4 regions of the Paenibacillus sp. FSL E2-0190 genome follow, and region 2 is predicted to be linked to each of the others. Evidence: predicted binding sites of a transcription regulator. Region 2 holds the regulator's gene; each other region holds the start of a gene.
The links. The regulator Rex, encoded in region 2, represses fermentation and respiration genes when NADH is low (regulators of the CRP and FNR family bind a similar motif). The targets are predictions, from matches to a motif close to TTGTGAAATATTTCACAA.

Region 1: the regulator Rex is predicted to act here: its motif matches at 1,915-1,932, upstream of pflB (formate C-acetyltransferase).
Region 3: the regulator Rex is predicted to act here: its motif matches at 1,760-1,777, upstream of NST25_RS30615 (cytochrome ubiquinol oxidase subunit I).
Region 4: the regulator Rex is predicted to act here: its motif matches at 2,298-2,315, upstream of NST25_RS03440 (flavocytochrome c).

Annotation. Positions count from the first base shown of each region.
Region 1 is NZ_CP150306.1:5,004,483-5,008,054, forward strand. It holds gene pflB (formate C-acetyltransferase) at 1-1,822, opposite strand, end outside; gene adhE (bifunctional acetaldehyde-CoA/alcohol dehydrogenase) at 2,077-3,572, opposite strand, start outside.
Region 2 is NZ_CP150306.1:4,706,814-4,710,385, reverse strand. It holds gene dinG (ATP-dependent DNA helicase DinG) at 1-693, shown strand, start outside; gene NST25_RS20760 (redox-sensing transcriptional repressor Rex) at 824-1,477, shown strand; gene NST25_RS20755 (amidohydrolase) at 1,464-2,765, shown strand; gene NST25_RS20750 (DUF5590 domain-containing protein) at 2,938-3,456, shown strand.
Region 3 is NZ_CP150306.1:6,967,998-6,971,569, forward strand. It holds gene cydB (cytochrome d ubiquinol oxidase subunit II) at 1-308, opposite strand, end outside; gene NST25_RS30615 (cytochrome ubiquinol oxidase subunit I) at 295-1,698, opposite strand; gene NST25_RS30620 (cold-shock protein) at 1,921-2,148, opposite strand; gene NST25_RS30625 (cold-shock protein) at 2,241-2,441, opposite strand; gene NST25_RS30630 (trypsin-like peptidase domain-containing protein) at 2,861-3,572, opposite strand, start outside.
Region 4 is NZ_CP150306.1:790,782-794,353, reverse strand. It holds gene NST25_RS03450 (response regulator) at 1-583, opposite strand, end outside; gene NST25_RS03445 (histidine kinase) at 558-2,144, opposite strand; gene NST25_RS03440 (flavocytochrome c) at 2,417-3,572, shown strand, end outside.

The DNA of each region.
Region 1 (3,572 bases), 300 kb from region 2:
TCGAAGTAATGGTCAGTACCGATTGAGTCGGCACAGAATCACGATATGTTTTGTTTTTACGGATCATAGTCATGAAGGTTTCAACCAATTCTACTGCGATGCTGTCAACAGCATCGTCATTGTTACCGTAGCAAGGGAATTCGCCTTCGGTTTCGAAATCGATCGCAATACCTTGTTCGTTACGAATAGGTTTTACTTTGGCGTATTTAATTGCGCTTAGTGAGTCTGCTGCAACGGACAGCCCAGCAATACCACAAGCCATCGTACGCAGAATGTCACGGTCATGCAGCGCCATTTCGATACGTTCGTAAGAATATTTGTCATGCATATAGTGAATGATGTTCAAAGTGTTAACATAAGTCTTAGCCAACCACTCCATCATCGGTTTGAAACGTTTCATTACTTCGTCATAATCCAGATATTCAGAAGTGATCGCTGGGAATTCCGGTCCAACTTGTGCTCCGGATTTTTCATCCACACCACCATTGATAGCATACAGTAATGCTTTTGCCAGGTTGGCACGAGCACCGAAGAACTGCATTTGTTTACCGATACGCATTGGAGATACGCAGCAAGCAATCGCATAATCTTCACCCCAGTATGGACGCATTACATCGTCATTTTCATACTGAATTGCACTAGTTTCGATGGAAACCTTAGCACAATATTTTTTGAAGGCTTCAGGCAATTTTTCGGACCACAGTACAGTTAAGTTTGGTTCCGGAGCTGGACCCAAGTTGTACAGGGTGTTCAAGAAACGGAAGCTGTTCTTAGTAACACGAGTTGTTCCGTCTTCAGCCATACCACCGATGGATTCAGTTACCCATGTTGGGTCGCCGGAGAACAGATCATTATAGTCAGGTGTACGCAAGAATTTCACGATACGCAGTTTCATTACGAAATGATCGACGATTTCTTGTACTTGTTCTTCAGTCAAAGTACCTTCAGCAATATCGCGTTCTGCATAGATGTCCAGGAAAGAGGACACACGGCCCAGGGACATCGCCGCACCATTTTGCTCTTTAACTGCTGCCAGATATCCGAAGTATACCCATTGAGTAGCTTCTTTGAAGTTGGTCGCTGGTCTGGAAATATCCATACCATGAGCAGCTGCCATTTCTTTCAATTCGCCAAGTGCACGAATTTGTTCGGACAGCTCTTCACGCAAACGAATGATATCTTCAGTCATGGAATCTACTTCAAGCTCAGTTTGTTGTTGTTTTTTGTCTTTAATGAGGAAATCAATACCGTACAGAGCAATGCGGCGGTAGTCGCCGATGATGCGTCCGCGTCCGTAAGCATCAGGAAGACCTGTAATTACGCCGGATTTACGCACAGCTCTCATGTCTGGTGTATATGCATCAAATACGCCTTGGTTATGCGTTTTGCGAATGTTCGTAAACATGTCAACGATGTTTTGTGGAAGCTCGAAGCCATAAGCCTTCGTAGCATCAACCATCATCTTGATCCCGCCGAATGGCTGGATGGAACGTTTAAAAGGAGCATCAGTCTGTACGCCTACAATTTGTTCCTTGTCCTTGTCAATGTAGCCTGGAGCATGTGAAGTGATTGTGGAGACAGTATCTAGGGAAACATCCCATACGCCGCCTCTTTCTCTTTCTTCCTTGCTCAATTGGGAAATAATCTTCCACAGTTCAGTTGTGTTACTAGTAGGTCCTACGAGGAATTCTTCGCTTCCTTCATAAGGCTTAATGTTGCTTGCGATAAAGTTGTTAACGTCAACTTTTCTGGACCATTTACCTTTTGCAAAACTTCTCCAACCGGATTTCACTTCTTGTACATCTTTTTCAATCACCGACATGCTAAATCCCTCCATCTATATTTATATTATATTTGTAGAGATCGCGGGCTTGAAGGTTGATCCCGTGTCTCGTGATCCCAAGAAAAATATGGTTGTTCGAAAATTCACAATCATTGTTCCATATATGGGACCGTTGTTTATATAAACATTTTAGTTTATTTTCTATAAATAGACTGTGACAAATATCACCTTTCCGGTGATATTTGTCACTCATATCTAATCCACAACCATCCTATTATCTACTTAACCAAATATTAATTATCAAATCTTCCGTAGAAAGCATTACGATATACATCTGCGAGTTCAGATACCAGCGGCAGCTTAGGATTGGCAGTTGTACATTGATCTTCAAATGCACGGTCAGCCAAGTAATCTACATGGGATTCAAAATCCTTAGGATCAAAGCCCAATTGTTGGAAGGATTCTTCGATACCCAGTTTTTTGTTCATGTCGCGAATAGCATTGATCAGGCTAGTTACACCTTCTTCAGTTGTGCGAGCTGGCAATCCCAGAATACGGGCGATTTCTGCATAACGCTCGTCAGCTACGAAGTGTGAATATTTAGGGAACGAAGCGAACTTCGTAGGTTTCTTAGCATTGTAACGAATAACGTGTGGCATAAGGATCGCATTAGTACGACCGTGAGCAGTGTGATATTGACCGCCCCATTTATGCGCCAAGCTGTGGTTAATACCCAGGAAAGCATTAGCAAAGGCCATACCAGCAAGTGTTGATGCGTTATGCATTTTTTCACGGGCAACTCTGTCGCCTTCAAGAGCCGATTTTTCAAGGTATTGGAATACCAATTGGATTGCTTTAATTGCCAGACCATCCGTGTAGTCACTCGCCATAACAGATACATAAGCTTCGATGGCATGTGTCAATACGTCCATACCTGTATCAGCTACAGCAGTTTTTGGCAAGCTATATACGAACTCTGGATCAATGATAGCTACGTCTGGAGTTAGCTCGTAGTCAGCCAAAGGATATTTAGTGTGTTGTTCAGTTGTTTTATCGGTAATAACTGCGAAAGATGTTACTTCCGAACCCGTACCCGAAGTAGTTGGAATCGCTACAAACTTAGCTTTGTTTCCAAGTTTAGGGAATTTGTAAACCCGTTTACGGATATCCATGAATTTTTGTTTCAGACCGTTAAAGTCAGCGTCTGGATGTTCATAGAATAACCACATTCCTTTTGCAGCATCCATTGGGGAACCACCGCCAAGTGCGATGATGCAGTCCGGTTGGAATCTGTTCATCATTGCTGTACCTTTTTCAACTGTAGTTGTCGATGGATCTGGTTCAACTTCCGAGAACACTTCGATCGCTACAGGAGTTTGGCGTTGACGCAGGTAATGTTCAACTCTCTCAACATATCCAAGCTTAACCATCATTGGGTCAGTGATAATTGCGACACGTGTGATATCAGGCATTTTGGTCAGGTACTGAGTAGCGCCTTTTTCGAAATAGATCTTGTCAGGTACTTTAAACCATTGCATATTCACGGTACGACGATTCACCCTTTTCACGTTGATCAAATTGATTGCTGTAACGTTTTGCGACACGGAGTTACGACCATAAGATCCGCAGCCCAGCGTCAACGAAGGGATGTTAGTGTTATAGATATCGCCGATCGCACCATGAGTGGAAGGCGAGTTAACGAGAATACGTCCTGTTTGCAGACGGTTAGAGAACTTCATGATTACTTCTTCGTTGTTGGAGTGGATAGCCGAACTATGGCCCATACCAC
Region 2 (3,572 bases):
CTTCTTCCTTCTCCCTTTAAGTATCGCGAGCAGGCACTGTTAGTTATACCGCGTGATTTTCCTAGTGTGAAGGGCAGTGTGGGCGATGCTCGATTTGTCGATACACTCGTACAGTCATTATCGGAAGCTGCTAAAACAACACGTGGGCGGATGCTGGTTCTGTTTACTTCTTATAAAATGCTGCGTCAGGTATATGATCCGCTTAAAGAGGCTTTAGCCTCACAAGAGATTACGGTGCTTGGTCAAGGCGTAGAAGGTGGCAGCCGGAGCAAGCTGATCCGCCGCTTTCAGGACAGTGCAGCATCCGTATTGCTGGGGACGAGCAGCTTCTGGGAAGGTGTAGATATTCCAGGTGAAGCACTGACTTGCCTGGCCATCGTGAGACTTCCATTTCAACCGCCGAATCACCCGTTGGCGGAAGCAAAGTCGGAGTTATTACAGGCCCAGAAGAAGAATCCGTTCATGAAATTATCTGTTCCTCAAGCGGTTATTCGTTTTAAGCAGGGATTCGGAAGACTGGTTCGCACGGCGCAGGATCGCGGAATAGTTATTGTTTATGATACAAGGGTTATTGAATCTCATTACGGGAAGTATTTCCTTTATTCATTGCCTGGTCCCAAAATGGAGCATATGCTTACTGATCAAATGGTCCCACGCATAGCGGAATGGCTAGAGGATGGCGGCGCTTCTTAAAACGCTCGTCTTCAGTTTAGCTCCTCCTTATCCTTAAGGGCGGTGTGTTACAGTACCGTCCTTAATAAGGAGAGGTAGACGTTTGAATATGGATTTTCACAAGAACATTACTATTTTTAGGAGGAAAAATATGAAATCGGATAAAATATCAGAAGCCGTTGTTCGCAGATTACCTGTGTACTTGCGTTTTTTGAATGATCTCCAGAATCGCGAAATATTAACAGTTTCCTCTCAGGAACTTGGACAAAAGCTTGATCTTAATCCCGCACAGATTCGTAAGGATTTAGCATATTTTGGTGACTTCGGCAGAAAAGGTATCGGCTATGATGTAACGTATCTTATTGAGAAAATCCGTCATATCCTGAAGCTGGATCAACAGCTTAATGTAGCTTTAGTTGGAGCAGGTAATCTCGGACATGCCTTGTCTAATTACAATGCATATCTTAAAGATACTATGAAAATCACGGCTATATTTGATTCGTACGCTCCTAAGGTTGGACGTAAGATCAACTCCCTTACTGTGCAACCGATGGATGAACTAGGCAGCACGATTCGTGAGCAAGGTATTCGCATTGCCATTATTACCGTACCTGATTCAGAAGCTCAAAATGTAGCAGATATTCTCATTTCTTCTGGGATTGAAGCGATTTTGAACTTTGCCCCTGTGATTCTGAAGACACCACCGAATATCCGGGTGCATGCAGCTGATTTTACAACTGATCTGCAAAGTCTTGCTTATTACTTGCGGGATGGAAAGGAAGAAAGCGAACATGAACAACAATAAAACGATAATTAAGGGCGGGTATTTTCTGACTCCGGGAACGGATGAGCCGGTTCTGAGTGGATATATGACTATTGAAGATGATTTAATCACTTACATAGGAAAAGAAGAGCCTCAGATGGAAGCTGGAGTGCAAGTGGTTGATGGCAGCCGTCTGCTGTTCATGCCTGGACTTGTAAACACACATGGTCATGCGGCGATGTCTTTGCTGCGTGGATATGGAGATGATTTAGCGCTACAAGTGTGGCTTCAGGAGAAGATGTGGCCAATGGAGGAAAAGTTCACCGGTGATGATGTATACTGGGGAACCTCCTTATCTGTATTGGAAATGCTGAAGGGTGGAACTACGACCTTCCTCGATATGTATGATCATATGGACCGAGTAGCCGAGGTAGCTGAGTTATCAGGTATCCGTTCCGTATTGATGCGTGGTGTGATCGGGTTATGTCCAGAGGATGTACAGAATCACAAGCTTGCGGAAGCGATTTCTTTTGCCCGTAACTGGCATGGAAAGGCTGAAGGTAGAATTACTACTATGATCTCGCCGCACGCCCCTTATACTTGCCCTCCGGACTTCCTGGTTAAGTTCGTGCAGGCAGCGCATGATCTGGATTTACCGATGCATACGCATATGTCCGAAACGAAACGTGAAGTGGAACAAAATGTGGCGGATTACGGGTTGCGTCCTGTAGCTCACTTAGAGAAGCTTGGCATGTTCACACGTCCCTCGATAGTTGCACATGGTGTTCATTTAAATGATGAAGAGATTGAGATCTTGGCTCGCCATAATGTGGGTGTATCTCATAATCCGGGCAGTAATTTGAAGCTGGCTAGCGGAGTGGCTCGGGTTACTGATCTTCTAAAAGCTGGTGTGAAGGTGTCTCTTGGCACGGATGGCGCGGCAAGCAACAATAACTTGGATATGTTTGAAGAGATGCGGCTTGCAGCTCTCATTCATAAGGGTGTCAGCGGTGATCCAACGGCTGTTCCAGCTCCAGAGGCTCTGCGTATGGCTACAGAATATGGCGTGCAGTCCATCTTTTTAAATAATGTAGGCAGACTTGCTGTAGGGATGAAAGCAGATTTCATTGCTATTGATATCGATCAGCCGCATTTGCTGCCACACACAGATCTGTTGTCTCATGCAGTTTACTCTGCTAGCGCTAAGGATGTTGAGCATGTGTGGGTGAATGGTAAACAGGTCATCAAGCATGGACAATGCTTAACCCTGGATGAGGAAGCTATCCGGCGTAAAGCGCAAGAAGCCTTCGAAGGTTTATTGAAGCGTTAAGTCTGGAGAATAACGAATAAATAATAGGCTGCGACTTTTTGCTTTTAGCAAAAGTTGCGGCCTTTTGTGTATTTTTAAGGCTGGGAAAGCTAGAAAATTATGAAATTTTGGATAAACGCGCGGGTGTGTTATATAATCAAAAAAGATATATTACTAGAAAGGGAGCTGTACCTTGAAGAAAAGGAAAAAATGGATCCTCCTGGGGTCAGTTCTGATTCTGCTCCTGGGGTTTGGACTTATCCAGTTCTATGCCTATATTATGAAAGATCAATGGAACGAGCGTGATATCGCTAAGGATGTTGCCAAAACCAGAGCGGGTCTAACAGAGGTAACTAAAGCACAAAAATCGGTTTGGGATGAAAATGCAGTGTACTGGGTTTTAACAGGAAAAAATGAAGCCGGGACTGCTCTTATGGTCTGGGTCCGCTTTACGGTAGATGGAAAATTTGCTGAAGGCGACGACGCAGTGTTTGCTGAGGAACTAAGTAAAGGAACCTCGGAAGCCCAAATACGCGGCATTATCAAAGCTGATCTTCCGGACATAACGATTGAACGCTTGCTGCCGGGAGTATATAACGGAGAGTATGCTTGGCAGCTTTTTTATAAACAGAGCGGTCGGTATTATTATCAATTTTATCGCTTTTCGGATGGGTCCCGAATGGGCGAAGGTTACAGTTTACCTAAAAGTTAAGCTGAACATAAGGAAATTAAGGGTGGCATAGTAAACAAGCGAACTTATTATAAGTTCGCTTGTTTACATTTATTTGATGTACAAAAGTGATATACTAAGTGATATACTGAATGGGT
Region 3 (3,572 bases), 2.3 Mb from region 2:
AATTCAAAAGCGACACCACGCGCTATCAAAGCTAATAAGGCAAATACAAAAGGAATATAGAATCCACTAAACAGCGTTGCATACCACTCCGGGAAAGCCGCAAACATTGCACCCGCAGCTGTGATAAGCCATACCTCATTCCCATCCCAGAAGGGTCCGATCGAGTTAATCAGAACACGGCGCTCTGTATCATTTTTAGCGAGAATTTGTGTTTCCATCCCTACGCCGAAATCGAAACCCTCTAGGAAGAAGAACCCTATAAACAGAACTGCAATCAGCACAAACCACAATTCATTAAGAGATATCATGGGAACCCTCCTCGTTATATGGATCATTCGAATCGCCGTGATCGTTATCCATTGCATAAGGACCTTTTTTAATCACTTTAATAAACAATCCGACCAACACTAATCCTAGAATTAAATAAATCGTTGTAAAAGAAATCACGGAGAACAGAACTTGACCACTTGTAATATTAGGCGACACACTGTCTTCCGTTGTCATCAGTCCGAATACCGTCCATGGCTGACGCCCGAATTCGGTCATAACCCAACCGGCTGTATTCGCAATCGGAGGAAGCAACAAGCCCCATAACATAAACCGCATAAACCAAGTGTTCGGACGGTCCATTTTTTTGCGCCACATTAAGTACATAGCGTACATTCCCAATACAATCATTAACGTTCCTGCTAGAACCATGATCCGGAAACTCCAGAATGTCGTACGTACAGGTGGAATATAGTCACCGGGGCCATAGGTTTGCTCATACTCCGCTTGCAGCTCAAGCATACCTTTAACTTCACCGGAAAATTTACTGTATGAAAGGAAACTCAGCATATAAGGAATTTGAAATTCTCCACTACTAATTTGATTTTTTGGATCAATGTTTGCCCATACGGTCCAAGGTGCTGGGTCACCACTCTTACCCCACAGTCCTTCGGAAGCTGCCATTTTCATTGGTTGAGTTTCAACCAAATATTGCGCTTGGGCGTGACCAGCAACAGCTACACCAATAGAAGAAATAATCCCTACGATGGCTGCAATCTGAAAAGACTTCTTAAAGAAAGAAACCTCTTGTTTCTTCAATATTTTATAAGCACTAATACCAGTTACAAGAAAAGCACCTGTTGCATAAGCAGCCAGTACGGTGTGTGGGAATTCAACCAGCAATTGTCCGTTCGTAATAAGCGCGAAGAAATCATTCATTTCTGCACGTCCATTATTTATCTCAAAACCCACAGGATGCTGCATAAAAGAGTTAGCCGCTAGAATCCAGAATGCAGATAACATCGTACCGAACGCTACCAGCCAGATGGACAGTAAATGTACTCGCTTGGACACCTTATCCCAGCCGAATATCCATATCCCAATAAAAGTAGACTCCAGGAAAAAGGCTGCCAATGCCTCAACTGCAAGTGGAGCCCCGAATACATCACCCACAAAACGTGAATAATCGGACCAGTTCATCCCGAACTGAAATTCCTGCAAGATTCCTGTAACTACCCCTACTGCAAAATTGATGAGGAATAGCTTTCCCCAGAACTGCGCCATTTTTTTGTACTCTTCATTACCTTTTCTAACGTACATTGTCTCCATGATTGCAATCAAGAGCGCTAGTCCGATTGATACCGGTACAAAGAAATAGTGGAATATTGTCGTCGACGCAAATTGTATACGCGACAGCATTACTGTATCCATATTTGTCCCTTCCTTCTCCCCTTTTCGTTAATTATATTCTGTCAAAAATTTAAACTTCTTTTTGTGATAAATGTCACATAAAGATAGTCATTTAACGGTGAAATTCAAATGATTTGTGACAAAGATCACAATTTAGCATAAAGAAAGCAAAAAAAATAAGACGGTTTACCCGTCTTGAGTGGTTCGTCGTTCTATTAAATGCTTGACTCATTTAGGTATTGGTTAGATGGAAATACCCTTCTTCAGCGATTTGAGATCGCCATTCGAATTAAGCAATTGGGGTAGCATCTTCGTGCTGCGAACCATTGGAGAGTCACATAGACGGCAAGAAGGCGCATGTTCAAATGCGAAATTATCCCTCATCCATCCGTTGCATCCCTCATTGGTACATGCCCAAATTGCGGTATTTTCTTCCGGTATTTCTTCCAAAGGTTTCTTCCGGTAGTTCATTGCCGTTCCTCCCATCCTGTAAGTCAATAGTGAGTAACTAGATATAAAAAGACCGTCCCAACTTTCACAAGCTGGGACGGTTTCTTCTATTATTACAGTTTTACAACGTTTTCGGCTTGTGGTCCACGGTTGCCTTGAACAACGTTGAATTCAACGCGTTGGCCTTCGTCCAAAGTTTTGAAGCCGTCGCCAGTGATTGCGCTGAAGTGAACGAATACGTCGCTTCCGCCTTCAACTTCGATAAATCCGAATCCTTTTTCTGCGTTGAACCATTTAACTGTACCTGTTTGCATGTGTGTTACCTCCACAAATTTAAATTAATATGTTCTTTTTATCTTCAAACAAAGAAAAAATTCACACATTGAAAAAGGTTGTATTACCAAATATGACAGCCCTTTTCAATGCGAGAATTAGGGACTAAATGTATGATTGATATCATATTACCACACCTGATTAGCAAAGGCAAGCAAGCATCCGAATATATCCGGTTTTGCCCTAATAAGTATTACCTTCCAATGTAAGGGCTGCCACTTAGTGTTTATTCCCTAAATAGATCCTTTTTCTGGCATAATTATCATGGTTTTAGAAAAATAGCTTTTCCAAAAACGTTACTTTTATCCGTTTTTTCAAGAAGGTACCCCCTCGGAATCGAAGGGGTAGTCCGCTCTACTTGTCGTAACTGCTATATCATTATATACCGACTTCCAGCATATTATTCCTGTGGTTTTTCAAGAAGTTTAACTGTTGCCTGTTTGGCCTCGCCGTTTCGATAATAAGTAATTTTCAGATCATCACCGATCTTCGTATGATTATATAAGTACTTGCGAAGAGAAAGGGTAGATATGATTGATTGATCATTAAATTTGGTAATGACATCATTGAATTGCAGTCCAGCTTCCTTCGCAGGGCCAACGGCTTCTAGAACAACTACTCCATCCTTAACACTGTTCGGCAGGTTCAATTCATTGCGTTGATCTTCTGCTAGTGGAACGTACGGATTGTTCAAATCAACTGAATATACACCCAAGTACGAACGGGCAATATGTCCTTTTTCAGCCAGCTCATTAGCGATATCTATCACATGATTCGCAGGAATTGCAAAACCCAGACCCTCTACACCCGTATCTGAAATCTTCATTGTGTTAATTCCAATGACCTTGCCATCCAGATCCACTAATGCGCCGCCACTGTTTCCTTCATTAATCGCCGCATCGGTCTGTATCACTTCTTGTTCCCAGTCATATACTCCATCCTGATTAAGGGATACGGGAACCATCCGTTCAGTATAGCTAACAATCCCCGAGGTCAATGTATCACCAAGTCCTAGCGGATTACCGATAGCAATGACCGTTTCACCTAGACGAAGCTTAGAGGAATCACCGAGCTGCGCGATGGTATCGATTCCTTTGGCATCAATAGAGAGT
Region 4 (3,572 bases), 3.1 Mb from region 2:
CACCGATTTCTTGCTTCATACGCTTACTAAGATAGGTTTGATTGATATGAAATAGTGCTGCTACTCGAGTAATAGACAGCTCCGGATCCTGATAATGACTGTCAATATACTCGGTTACTTTTTGAATAAGCACTGTCCCATCCCCTGTATACCCGGGAAGCTCCCGCTCCTTATCCACCCTGCCTTCATGTGAATTCAAAGGATATTTTACCTGAAGATGCTCATCGATCCGATGAAGCAGCTTGTTCAGATCACTCTTCGGCACAGGTTTCAATACATAATCGAATGCTTGCAGTTGCACGGCTTGACGCGCATATTCAAAGTTATCGTACCCGCTGATGATGACAACCAGAACCGACGGGCAGCGTTCGCGCAATATGTTCATCAGATCGAGCCCATTCATATTCGGCATGTTGATGTCCACAAGACATACATGTGGTGGGGCTTCCTCCACCATATTCAATGCTTCGTTTGCACTTTTCGCTTCTCCTGCAACCTCAAAAAGATACGGACTCTCCTCAATGTATTGTCGCAAGCCTTTGCGAATGATCGTTTCATCATCGACGATGACAATCTTCCACATCTTCATTCCACTCCCCGTCCAAAGGTATTCGAATGACCATAACGGTAATGCCATCTTCGCTCTTCACTGCAAGGCCATATGGCACTCCGTAAGCTAGTCGAATGCGATGGTTTACACTGTATAGCCCAAAGCCTGTGGCAGAACGATCATATGTATCATCAAGAAGGGCTTGATTTATCTGCTCAAGCTTCTCTTCCGGAATCATAACCCCATTATTTTCAACCTTAATGACCAAATAATCGGCCTGTTTATATGCTGTAATCGAAATTTTGCACTTTTGATCCCCAAGTGGCTTAATCCCGTGATAAATCGCATTTTCCACCAAAGGCTGCAGCATGAAGCGAACGACTTGGCACTGATCAAGCTTTTCATCATATCGAAGCTCGTAGTCCAGAATCTCCTCATATCGCACACCTTGAATATGAAGATAACTCTCGACATGGTACAACTCCTGATCAAGCAGAATGTATGGACTGCCTGTGCCAAGCCCTAATCGGAAATACGCGCTAAGCGCTTCCACCATCTCCACCACATTGTCTGCTCCATGTTCCGTTGCCATCCACTGGATCGTATCCAATGTGTTGTATAAAAAGTGCGGCTTGATCTGCTCATGAATCAGTCTGAGTTCCATCTCCTTTCGGTCCTGCTCCACAGCGTATAATTGAACAAGCATGTCATTGAAGCTTCGTCCAAGATCGCCGATCTCATCCGAGCGCGTAACATCTGCTCGTATGGTTTGGTTGCCGTTCTGCACATTTTCCATTACCTGGCGAAGCGACTGAATTGGACGAATAATGGAAGAAGCAAGCAGCACCAGAAAGACGATAAACGCACTACCGATAAGAACGCCTACCAGCAATGCAGTCCGCTGGGTTTTGATCACCGCTAACGATAGACTTGAATTCGGTACTTTGAGTACTAACTTCCAGCCTTCCACATTTTGAATTGGAGCCTCAAATACACTCATGTTCTTCTTATCTGCTGTATCCTCCGCTCCATCTTCTTCACCCAGCTCTCTGCAATCGACGATAAGCTGGCCTGACTGGTCATATAGCATTACATCTTGAGCAATCTCCCTCATCTTCTTGACGGAGACGGCTGCGGCAATATAAGCTACCTCATCATTCACCGATGGATTCACGCGATAAAGAATGACGACGATTTCGGCTGCATTCGCTTTGGATACGATCGGATTGCTTACCACATAATTGGAATCTGAATTCAGCAGTTTTCGATAGTAGGGTCGGTTTAGTATCGAAAAAGGCTTGTCCCTTGCTGACCAGGAATTTCCGTGAATATCCACCACGCGTATGGATTCGTACTCTACTTTCTTCTTCGCCTCGAACTTATCGAACTCTTGCAGCAATTCATCTCGTGTCCACTGATGGTCCGAAGCTAGAGAAGCAAGCATGTCTATCTCTCCAATGCGCTGATTAAACCAATAATCAATCTGGTCGCTGCGTGCAGTAACCACTTGCTGCGTTAAGTTCTTATTCAAAGGGACAACCGTATGGTTCATCTCCAAATATATTGTTACAAGCAATGCAACGAACAGCAGCAAGAAGCAGCCTCCTGCGATTAACGTAATTTTTAAGTGAATTGATTTCATTGTAATCATAGCCCTTCACAATATCCGTTTCTTACATGCCCGAAAAAGACAAAAAAACACTAATCTGTGCAAATACATAATGCTGTACTAAATCTATAATAGGTCTTGTGCATATTTTCACATGAAATAACATTCATGTCTAGGCTAGAGATAAAGGATTTGCCTAGCAAATCTTCCTCTCCCTAGTGTATGTAACCAATTCACAACAGAATGAAGGAGATATTATGCGAACTCACACGAAAAAGCTGTTATCTATTCTACTAGTCCTCAGTCTTATGTTCACGCTTGCTGCTTGCGGCAGTAAAGATGCAGAACCCGCTGCAGATGCAAACGGAGTTCAAGTCTTTGAAGGAGTTGGGCAAGGTAAACATGGCGATATTAAAGTACAAGTCTCCTTATTAGATAACAAGATCACTGACATTAAAGTGACAGAGCATAAGGAAAATGAAGTACTTGCAGAACCTGTTTATACGCAGCTCAAGCAAGAGGCCATGGCAACTAACAGCGCAAAAGTTGATGCCATTAGCGGATCTACAGTTACAAGCAAAGGATATCTCGAAGCCATTCAAGATGCAATTACGAAGTCTGGACTTACCCTTGTCGCTGGCGCTGCAGTCAGTGGAAGCAAAGACAAAGAAGAAGTCGAGCAAACCTATGATGTTGTCGTCATCGGTGCCGGGGGTGCTGGCTTTAGTGCGGCTATCGAAGCGAAGAGCGCTGGAGCTAATGTAGTTCTGCTCGAGAAAATGCCAGCTGTTGGCGGCAACACATTGATTTCCGGTGGTGAGATGAATGCGCCTGACAACTGGGTTGAACGTGCTCTTGGCATCACAGATGACACGGCTGACTTGTTCTATAATGATACGATGAAAGGCGGAGACAACCTCGGGGATCCAAAGATGGTTCGTATTCTTGCCGACAATGCTCTAGCATCTGCCGAATGGCTGCGCGATGATATCAAGGTAGAGTTCTTACCTGATCATCTGTTCCAATTTGGTGGCCATTCCAGAAAACGTGCGTTGATTCCTGTAGGTCATACAGGTGTTGAATTGATTACTAAGTTAAAAGCCAAAACAGACGCTGATCAAATCACGATCAAAACGAATATGAAAGCCGAAACCTTGCTGAAGGACGAAAGCGGCAAAGTAACAGGTGTAACTGCGACTTCGGGTACTGGCGACAAGATCACATTCCATGCGAACAAAGGCGTCATCATCGCTACCGGTGGTTTTGGATCCAATGTAGAGATGCGTAAGAAGTATAACCCTACAATGGATGAAAAATATATGACTACCGATACACCAGGATCTACAGGTGACGGTATCGTTATGGCAGAAACGATTGGCGCCAAACTGACAAACATGGAGAGTATTCAAACGT